3 linked regions of the Rubinisphaera italica genome follow. The protein of the gene in region 3 interacts with the protein of the main gene of each other region in a pairwise test. Links are inferred from orthologs where the notes say so. Each region holds a gene or a part of one and is shown on either strand. Other genes may lie near its edges.

Region 1 (2,993 bases), 2.5 Mb from region 3 along the record:
TAACCATAGTTCACAATGAGTACGTGCGCAGTTCAGAGTGATTACAATTGATAAGATTTTTCCCGAACGGCATATTCAATAAATAGAGTGCCTCTTAACAGGTTTGGACTGTATGAATTCTGACGATAATCCAATTTCAAATGACCCCTTCGCATTGATCGATCCTCAACTCTGGTTGATTACATCGGCCTCCCAGAATCGCCGTAGTGGTCTAATTGCAACGTTTGTGACAAAAGCATCGATCGTGCCGGATTGTCCGCGGTTTGTCATCGGACTGGCTCGACAGCATGAAACCTGTCGGCTTTTGGAAGAATCAGGCACCTGTGTACTGCATCTCTTCAGTCAGGAGAAATGCGAATGGGTAGAGAAGTTTGGAGTTCCGTCTGGCGCGAAAATTGATAAATTCGCACAGATTGATATTCAAACGCTTAAAACAGGAGCCCCTGTTCTTTCAGACGCAATCTGTGCATTCGATTGTCAGGTCGAACGGAATTGGGAAACAGGAGACCGAATTCTGTTCCTATTGCAAGTGGTCGAATCAAAAATGCTCAATCCGGGAACCCCACTCCGTTTCACTGAAATGTGGAATACAGCCTCGACGGAACTCTGCCAGAAGTTGTCGTTTTTGTTAGTAAGAGATCAGCAAATCGACAGGCAGGCCATTATGAAATGGCGGGAAGCATCTGAATAGAAAATCGATCTGTATGAAAGGAACCACGGATGGACACGGATAAGCACGGATTTTCAAGATCTGCGTTTATCCGCGTCCATCCGTGGTTCAAAATTCTATCCAACCTGCAATTGTTCTTCGAGAGTTGAAACAATCTCTTGAGCAGACCATTTGCGGGTTGAAATCTGGATCGATTCATTTCGTTCGAGCATCTGCTTCATTCGCTTTTCAGCCGACATGACCGTGCTGTGATTGCGACCGCCATACTGTTTACCGATTTCATGATAAGCAGCCTGCGTCCATTGACGAGACAGATACATGGCCAGCATCCGCGGCTGAGAAAGATTGCGGGATCGTTTGGCAGAAATCAAATCTTCCGGCTGGACCCCAAACAAATTACAGACGGCATGTTGAATATCAGATGTCCGTACAATCTTCAGACAGTCCCGCTCGAGGTCGCGTAAAATCTCGCGGGCGGCGGTAATGCCGACCATTCGTTTAGTCATGTGATGATAAGTCTGCAGGCAATTGATCGCTCCGATCAGTTCACGCACATTGCGTGAAAACTTTGTCGCGACAAAATCGATTGCATCATCTGTGACAGGCAGAGAAAGTTTATCGGTATGACGCCTGACAATCTCACGACGAGTTTCCAGATCGGGAGATTCCAATCGTGTGACCAGTCCTGAAAGGAATCGGGTACTCAGTTCAGGCCGCAGGTGAGTCAGCATTCGAGGATGTCGATCTGCTGCCAGTACGACCTGACGACCGTAGGAAATCAGTTCCTGGATCGTATGACAGAACTCTTCCTGAAAACCTTTCTTGGCATCCAGAAAATCGATGTCATCAACAATCAACACATCGACTGCTCGAAACTTTTTTCGGAAAGCCGGTAGCGATTTTTCATAAAGAGCTTTCGTGTAATAGTTCCCGAATGCTTCTGCGGTCAGGGACATCACTTGCCAATCGGGATAGTTTTGTCGGACTTCCCGATGTATCCCTTCGAGCAAATGCGTCTTCCCGATTCCAACCCCTCCGTAATAGTAGAGCGGATTGTATTGCTCGCCGGGATGTTCGGCGACAATTTTAGCCATGGCATGTGGGACATGATTTCCCGGGCCGGTCACGAAATCGTTCAGACTTGCAAATCGACGCCGGCGGGGAGCCAGTCGGCCGCGAATCTTTTGATTCTTTTTCATCGCAGGCAGAGTAGCCGCAGTTGTGACTGACGAACCATCCTTCGATTCTTCATTCGCAGAATGAGGTAGTGTCGTTACCACGGACTTCACTTCCGATGAAGATGAAACTTGAGACTGAAACGCACTCAACTGTTCTGCCGCTGCCGCATCGACTTCAAAGCGAACCTGCGCAGCAAGCCCCAGACATTCTCGGGCGATTTGAGTTGCAGGTTGCTGAAATTCTTTCGACATCCATTTAGTGAGAAAAGGACTGGCGACTCCCACCACTAACACGTCACCATGAATGGTAACCGTGCTGCGGTTTTGAAACCACTTCTGATAGCGTGATTCTCCAATGAGTTGTCGCAAACTCTGCTGAAATTTTTCAGCATATGGGCGATCTGTAGAAATCGATTGGGTCGAACCTTCATTGCTCGAATGACTCCATTCGGGTGGCATCTTGCGTCCCCAGCTAGCCGTTGGTTTTCCTGATCATCATCCCAAAGAATATCAATTGCGAAGATATTCGTTCTACCTGCTGGGGAGATCAGATCTTTAAGGGAGCACTGTGATTAAATCACATCCTTGTACAGCGAGTTATCCTGATAGACTCGTTCGATAAGTCTATTTCCCAGGATTTGATTCCCAACACGCAAAACATTCCCCGCCAGATTTCGCCGTAATGGCGAACTGGGCGAGTTCATTCGGTTGGTTATCAGAGAGTTATAACGGGTTATTAAATTGACAGAAAGGGTTGGTCAGCCCAAAAATTCGAGCTCGTCCCAAATACATACAACACATGGTAAATACTGAGAGTTTCTCAAAGTTATTTTATTCGAGAGGTCTCATTCAGTTGGTTGAATGGACTCAGGTTTTACTCACTCAGCGGCGTCGATCGTATCGATCTGAAACGGTGTGTCAAACGTAAAAATCTGATAAAGATTTCGCGAAGCTTAAACTTTTTTTCGGTTCTCCCAAAGGTCTTGAACTGCATGAGATTGCAGCATCACCGGTCGCAGAAGTAGACCTCAAAGTATTGTCCAAAACGTGCTGATTTCAATCTCCGTGTTTCTTCAGTGGGCGAAATAGAATCCGTTGTTCCGAAATCTGAACGAACCCCAACGATGCGTAAAGTCTTACTGCTG
Region 2 (3,064 bases), 2.3 Mb from region 3 along the record:
ACAATCGAACCACGACTACTCTCCACTGTGGTTCCAATCGTAAGCACACCAACCAAGCCGTTTTCCTGACACGCAGTAAGCAACTGTTCCGTTTCAGCAGCCAGCGAAGGTTCGTCCAAATGAGCATGAGTGTCGAATAGTGGGGGAAGATTAGCCATGTGAGATCAATGTATTTTTGAAAGTTTCAGATGAAATGATAATAATTCTAACGTATCCGAATTGTGGTATCATGAGCATGTGCTTGTCGATCAGTATATCAGATCGAATTCAAAGCATCTTCAACCCGCTGCTTCAGTTGAGGATTATCAACTCCCTGTATTTCAATCACTTTGACAGGGGACGTCTCGCCACTAATCAGGGACATGGATTCGCGAGGAATGTTCAGTTTGGTGGCTATTAACTCAATCACGGATGCATTGGCCTTACCTTTTTCGGGTGGAGCTTTCACTTTGATTTTCAGTGCTTCTCCAAGCCAGCCGACAATTTGGTCGCGGGAAGAGGATGGCACAACTTTCAGATGAAGTCTTCCCATATTTATTCAGCCTCGACGGCTTCTTCGTTTTGTTTGTCGCTCCGCATTTCGAATAAAAATCGCGAAGGGACTGTCTTGCGGGGTTTGCCCCATTTTCTACGAGTTTCCGCAAATGTAAGCGTGAGGGATTCTTGAGCGCGAGTCACGCCGACATAGGCCAGACGACGTTCTTCTTCAATATCCTGACGGGTCCCTTCCACCGAACGTTTGTGGGGCAAGAGACCTTCTTCCATGCCGACGAGATACACTCGAGGGAATTCGAGACCTTTAGCGCTGTGAATCGTCAGGAGTTTAACCGCATTCTGATCGAGTTCTTTTTTCTTGTCAGTGCCAAATTCATCACGGTCGTTCAGGGCGATTTCATCCAGAAAACTCTGCAGACGCGGATTAGCGACGCGTCGTGTGTAGTCGTCTACAGAATCGGCCAATTGTTCGATCGACTCGAGACGCGTCTGCACCTGAGCTGGTTCTTTGTAGGAACGCTCCACTTCGGATTTGTATTTCAGTGACTCAATCAACTTGCGTAGACTTTGTCCGAGAGATTGATTGGTCGTGGCAAACATTGCCCGCCAGGTTTTGAGTTGTTCTTCAAACCTCAATACTGATTGACCGGCTCGTTCTGAAAGTTCCCCGGATGCGATTGCATTACGTGTCGCTTCAAAGAAGGGAGAGCCTTCGATGATCGAACGTTTCATGATTTTTTCAATCGTCGTCGTGCCGATGCTACGGGCAGGGGTGTTGATGATGCGCAGCAATGCGGATTCATCGCGAGGCTGAGAGATGATCCGCATATAGGCCATCAAATCCCGGATTTCTTTGCGATCAAAAAAGGATTGGCTCCCCAAAATCACATAAGGGATTTGTCGTCGTCGCAATTCGGATTCAAAAGCTCGGGGTTGCTCGTTTGTTCGGAATAGGATTGCAAAATCAGAAGGTTGCCGATTTTTCTTGGCTATCATGTAGCTGATTTCCAAACCGATTCGCTCGGCTTCGGTCACTTCATCGGAAAACTTTTCGTAGCGAACTGGCTCGACTGCTTTCTTAGTGGATCGCAACACCTTGTGATGACGTTCACGATTGAAGCTGACCAGGCGGTTGGCAACATTCAGAATTTCATCCGTACAACGATAGTTGTCTTCGAGTCGAACGATTTTGGCAGTCGGGAAGTGCGATTGAAACGAGAGGATATGTTTGACCTCTGCTCCTCGCCACGCATAAATTGATTGATCGTCATCTCCGACCACGCACAAATTATTGTGAGATCGAACTAAAGCTTGAATCAAACGAAACTGTAGCTGATTTGTGTCCTGATATTCATCGATCTGGACATAATCAAATTTATCCTGCTGACGTTTCAGGGCATCGGGATGCTTGGCGAAGAGTTGGTCTGTCAACAGGAGTAGATCATCAAAGTCGACACTATTGCGAGCTCGGAGTCGATCACAATATTTTCGATAAGCCATCGAGGCGAGGAATTCCCGGTCATCGAGGGCGTGGTCACCTGCTGATTCCGGTTGAACGCCATTCGTTTTCCAACGGCTGAGAATCGCGAGCAGATCTCCCGGCTTGAGAGTCGATTCCTGAACTCGGATACTTCGTAACACTTCACGCGCGAGCGATTCCTGATCGCCCCGATCAATGATGGTGAAGTTTTTTCGATAGCCGAGGACTTCAATTTCGTCCCGGAGTATTTTCACACACAAAGAGTGAAATGTGGAGATTAACGGTTTCACTTTGCGGCGACCAATCAATTCCCGGATACGTTCAGCCATTTCCTTGGCGGCTTTGTTGGTGAAAGTGACTGAAAGGATGCGATCGGCTGCCGTTCCGCGGTTAATTAAAAGAGCCATGCGGGTTGTGATCACACGTGTCTTCCCAGTCCCGGCTCCAGCCAGAACCAGGAGAGGCCCTTCAACCGTCGTTGCCGCATCCCGTTGCGAGGGATTCAACGAAGCTGTCAATTCACGAGGAGTCATTTTGGGGCCAGGGCTTTTGGTCAAGGGGCAAGGGGTGAAAAGTTATAGGGTCAACCTACTTCCTGGACTCAGGACCATAGACCCTCGACCATTTCACTTTGGTGTTGCGGGGCGTTTGCGGACGAGGTTGCGGAAGGCGATTGTCATTTCGCGCACGGATTGCCAGCGTTCGTCGGGATTTTTTTCGAGCCCGCGTTCAATGACCTGTGCCACAGGTTCCGGGATTCCGGGTGAGGTTTCCCGGATATTTTTTGGGGGCTGATTCATATTCTTAACGATGGTCTGCAAGTTTCGTCCCTGAGCGTATGGCAGTTGATTCGAGAAAATCTGATAGCAGGTCACCGCATAGGAATAGACATCGATTCGCTGATCGGTTCGTTGCCGTCGAACAAGTTCAGGAGCCATGTAGTCGGCTGTTCCCGTTCGGTTGCCCGGTGCCTGGAATGGAGGCGTATTCGGGACCGCTAAACCGAAGTCGATCAGTTTAATCCGGCCAGTGGTTGTCGTCAGGATATTTTTCGGGCAGAAATCGCGATGAATCCAGCCCTGCTCGTGA
Region 3 (3,126 bases):
ATGTTCCTTTTTAGGGAAGCGTTCCTGTCACTGGAATAAAAACAGGATATTTGAAACAAAATTAGCTAGAGTCAATGGTGTTGTCTATTCAGGGAAGCACGACAACGGAGTGTTTATTTCGGATTGACAACCTGATCAATAAAGCTCGTAAGAGCAATACTTTTCAAATTCGATGTTCAAGGTATTATTATGGTGCGTCAAGTCAAACGTCGGCCAGTTTATTCACCTCGCACCAGTGGTGCAGTTGAATTGATGCTCGCTGAAAATGTTTCCACATTAGGGAAACAAGGTGATATCGTTCGCGTAAAGCCGGGCTATGCTCGAAACTATCTGCTTCCTCAGGGATTGGCGACTATCGCCACCGAGGAAAATAAGAAGGCTGTCGAAGAGCACCGTGTCAAACTTGGAGAACTTGAGAAGCAACGCAAAGGCGCTGCCAAGAAATTGTCCGAGAATGTTTCGAAATACTCGGTCACCATCGAAGCCAATGCGAACGACGAAGGTCATTTGTATGGCTCAATTCTGGCTGCAGACATCAGTAAGTCTCTGATCAAAGCTGGTTACAAAGTCGAGCCGGAACATATCCGTCTCGATGGACCGCTCAAAGAACTCGGAATGTACACCGTGAAGCTGCAGTTGCACTCTGAGGTCTCTTCGGATGTCAAAGTCTGGGTTGTGCCCATTAGTGGCTCGAAGTAATCCCATCAGTCAAACAGCTCACTGAGTATGTGTTTGACTTGAAGGGTGCCGACCAGGGCGAATCAAACAGGATGTCGAGTTCGGCATCCTGTTTTTGCGTCTACTGTGATAGTCAGTAAAATGGAGTGAACATGTCGACCGATATGAAAAGTGCTGCTGCGGAGGGCTTACTCAGTAAACGTCCGCCAATGAACCTCGATGCGGAAAACAGTGTGCTGGGCTGTTTGATGCTCGTGAATGACACGGTCGATCAAGTTCTGGGCATCTTGAATGCTGATCAGTTTTATGATGATCAGAACCGTCGCATTTTTTCGACGATTGCTGACATGTTTGAACGTGGCGATCGAGGGATCGATGCCGTCACACTGGCTAATGAACTCGAAAAGCTGGGTTCATTGGAAAAAGCGGGAGGCGTGCCCAAGATCCTGGACATCATGGAAACGGTACCTCATGCCGCCCATGCTGAGTATTATGCGAAGATAGTACGGGAAAAATGGCTGCAGCGTCAGCTCATCTATACCTGTAACGAGATTCTGAAAGAGGCCCACCATTCTTCCGATGACATCAACGATATCTTGTCACGCTCTGAACAGAAGATCTTTCAGCTGGCCGAGCAGCAGGAATCGCTGACACGAAGTGATATGAAATCGATCCTGATGGAAACCTGGGATCGAATTAACAGTCGCCGGGACCAAGAAGGAACGGTTAGTGGCCTCAACAGTGGCTTTGTGGGACTTAATGAACTGACGAGTGGCTATCAGAAATCCGAACTCATCATTTTGGCCGCTCGCCCGAGTATGGGAAAAACAGCTTTTGTCTGTAACTCCACCCTGGCGGTTGCGGGACTGGCAAAAAGTGGAGTGTTACTGTTTAGTCTGGAACAGTCGAAAGCAGAATTGGCCGAACGTCTGCTGTGTATCCATTCGAAAGTCGATGGCCACAAAGTTCGACAGGGGGATCTGGATGAAATGGATCATCATGCCCTTCTCGAAGGCTCAACCGAATTGAGTCAGTATCCGATTTTTGTCGATGATCAGCCCGGTCGCACAATGTCGCAAATCGCAGCAGTTTCGAGACGCATGAAACGACAATACGATATCGGCATTGTGATTATCGATTACCTCCAGTTGATTGAAGCCGAAGACAAGAACCAGCCTCGTGAACAGCAGATTGCCTCGATCACAAGACGTCTGAAATTCCTGGCCAAGGATTTGGACATTCCCGTCGTTGCCCTGGCCCAGTTGAACCGAGGAGTTGAACAACGCGAAGATAAACGACCTCGACTTGCGGACCTGCGAGAATCTGGAGCGATCGAACAGGATGCCGACGTTGTGATGTTTCTGCACCGTCCGGAAGCCTACGATCCCGAAGATCGCCCCGGTGAAGCCTTCGTGATTGTCGCCAAAAACCGAAGTGGTCCGATCGGAGATGCACACCTGACTTGGATCAAACAGCAACTCCGCTTTGTCGACTACAGCCCTCTCAGCGCCCCCGAAGGCGGCTGGGTCGACGACGGCTTCTAGTCCCTTTCAGGGGTTTGTTTTAGCCGTCAAATAACTACTTCGCACTCCGTTGTCGTGCTTTTCGTAATTCATTAGTCGATCAGGCTGTGCCTAACCTACAGTTTCTTATAATGACGACTTCCCAATAGAGTGAACTTATCAGCGATGACTTCCAATAAGCCGTTTGCCAGTTTGTATGATCGATGCGCTGTCGTGACAGGTGCATCTTCCGGAATCGGACAGGCCATTGCACTGGAACTGGCCCGTGGTGGTGCAGATTTGATTTTGCACTACAACTGTAATCGAATCGGAATTGAAAAGACGGCTTCCCAAGTTCGTGAATTGGGGCGAGTTGTTCATATCATCCAGGCAGATCTCAGTGATGCCGTGCAGTATGCTCAACTGGTTAATGGAGCATTTGATCTCCATCAAACACTCGATATCTGGGTCAACAATGCCGGCGTCGATTTATTGACTGGGGAAGCACCCGAGTGGCCTTATCTGAAGAAACTCGAAAAGCTCTTTGAAATCGATGTTCGCGGCACGATTGCTCTCTCGAAAGCGGTTGGAACCCGCTTTTATGCTCAGCAAAGTGGTGTCATCCTCAATATTGGTTGGGATCAAGCCGAGCGTGGTATGGAAGGAGATAGCGGAGAATTATTCGCGGCTGCCAAGAATGCGATTATGGGATTTTCCCGTTCGCTGGCTGTCTCACTGGCACCGCATGTTCGTGTGAATTGCGTCGCTCCCGGTTGGATTCGAACGGCTTGGGGTGAAAATGTAGGCGATGCCTGGCAGCAAAGAGTCATGCAGGAAACACCATTGAAACGCTGGGGAACACCGGAAGATATCGCCAACCTGATCCGGTTTCTTGCTTCAGATGAAGCAAGTTATCTCACGGGTCAAATTTATTACGCCAACGGTG

The links.
Region 1: the proteins of dnaB (region 3) and dnaA interact in binary tests that used the Escherichia coli proteins (3 or more experiments, as listed by UniProt). The link is inferred for Rubinisphaera italica from one-to-one orthologs.
Region 2: the proteins of dnaB (region 3) and Pan54_RS13575 interact in binary tests that used the Escherichia coli proteins (3 or more experiments, as listed by UniProt). The link is inferred for Rubinisphaera italica from one-to-one orthologs.

What each region holds. Positions count from the first base shown.
Region 1 is NZ_SJPG01000001.1:3,762,288-3,765,280, forward strand. The notes cover bases 48-2,879. They hold dnaA (chromosomal replication initiator protein DnaA), read right to left. Parts: upstream 2,308-2,879; coding sequence 787-2,307; downstream 48-786. Other genes in these bases: Pan54_RS14065 (flavin reductase family protein), read left to right, coding at 113-691. Outside these bases: Pan54_RS14075 (GNAT family N-acetyltransferase), read right to left, coding at 2,905-2,993. UniProt on the Escherichia coli protein: Plays an essential in the initiation and regulation of chromosomal replication. Binds in an ATP-dependent fashion to the origin of replication (oriC) to initiate formation of the DNA replication initiation complex once per cell cycle.
Region 2 is NZ_SJPG01000001.1:3,644,587-3,647,650, reverse strand. Bases 22-2,924 are described here. They hold Pan54_RS13575 (ATP-dependent helicase), read right to left. Parts: upstream 2,509-2,924; coding sequence 535-2,508; downstream 22-534. Other genes in these bases: Pan54_RS13570 (serine/threonine protein kinase), read right to left, coding at 2,602-2,924; Pan54_RS13580 (DUF167 domain-containing protein), read right to left, coding at 257-532; Pan54_RS13585 (TatD family hydrolase), read right to left, coding at 22-158. In the rest of the region: more of Pan54_RS13585, read right to left, coding at 1-21; more of Pan54_RS13570, read right to left, coding at 2,925-3,064. UniProt on the Escherichia coli protein: Rep helicase is a single-stranded (ss)DNA-dependent ATPase involved in DNA replication; it can initiate unwinding at a nick in the DNA. It binds to ssDNA and acts in a progressive fashion along the DNA in the 3' to 5' direction.
Region 3 is NZ_SJPG01000001.1:1,308,007-1,311,132, reverse strand. Bases 62-3,026 are described here. They hold dnaB (replicative DNA helicase), read left to right. Parts: upstream 62-830; coding sequence 831-2,222; downstream 2,223-3,026. Other genes in these bases: Pan54_RS05020 (SDR family NAD(P)-dependent oxidoreductase), read left to right, coding at 2,367-3,026; rplI (50S ribosomal protein L9), read left to right, coding at 190-699. Outside these bases: Pan54_RS05035 (single-stranded DNA-binding protein), read left to right, coding at 1-14; more of Pan54_RS05020, read left to right, coding at 3,027-3,126. UniProt on the Escherichia coli protein: The main replicative DNA helicase, it participates in initiation and elongation during chromosome replication. Travels ahead of the DNA replisome, separating dsDNA into templates for DNA synthesis.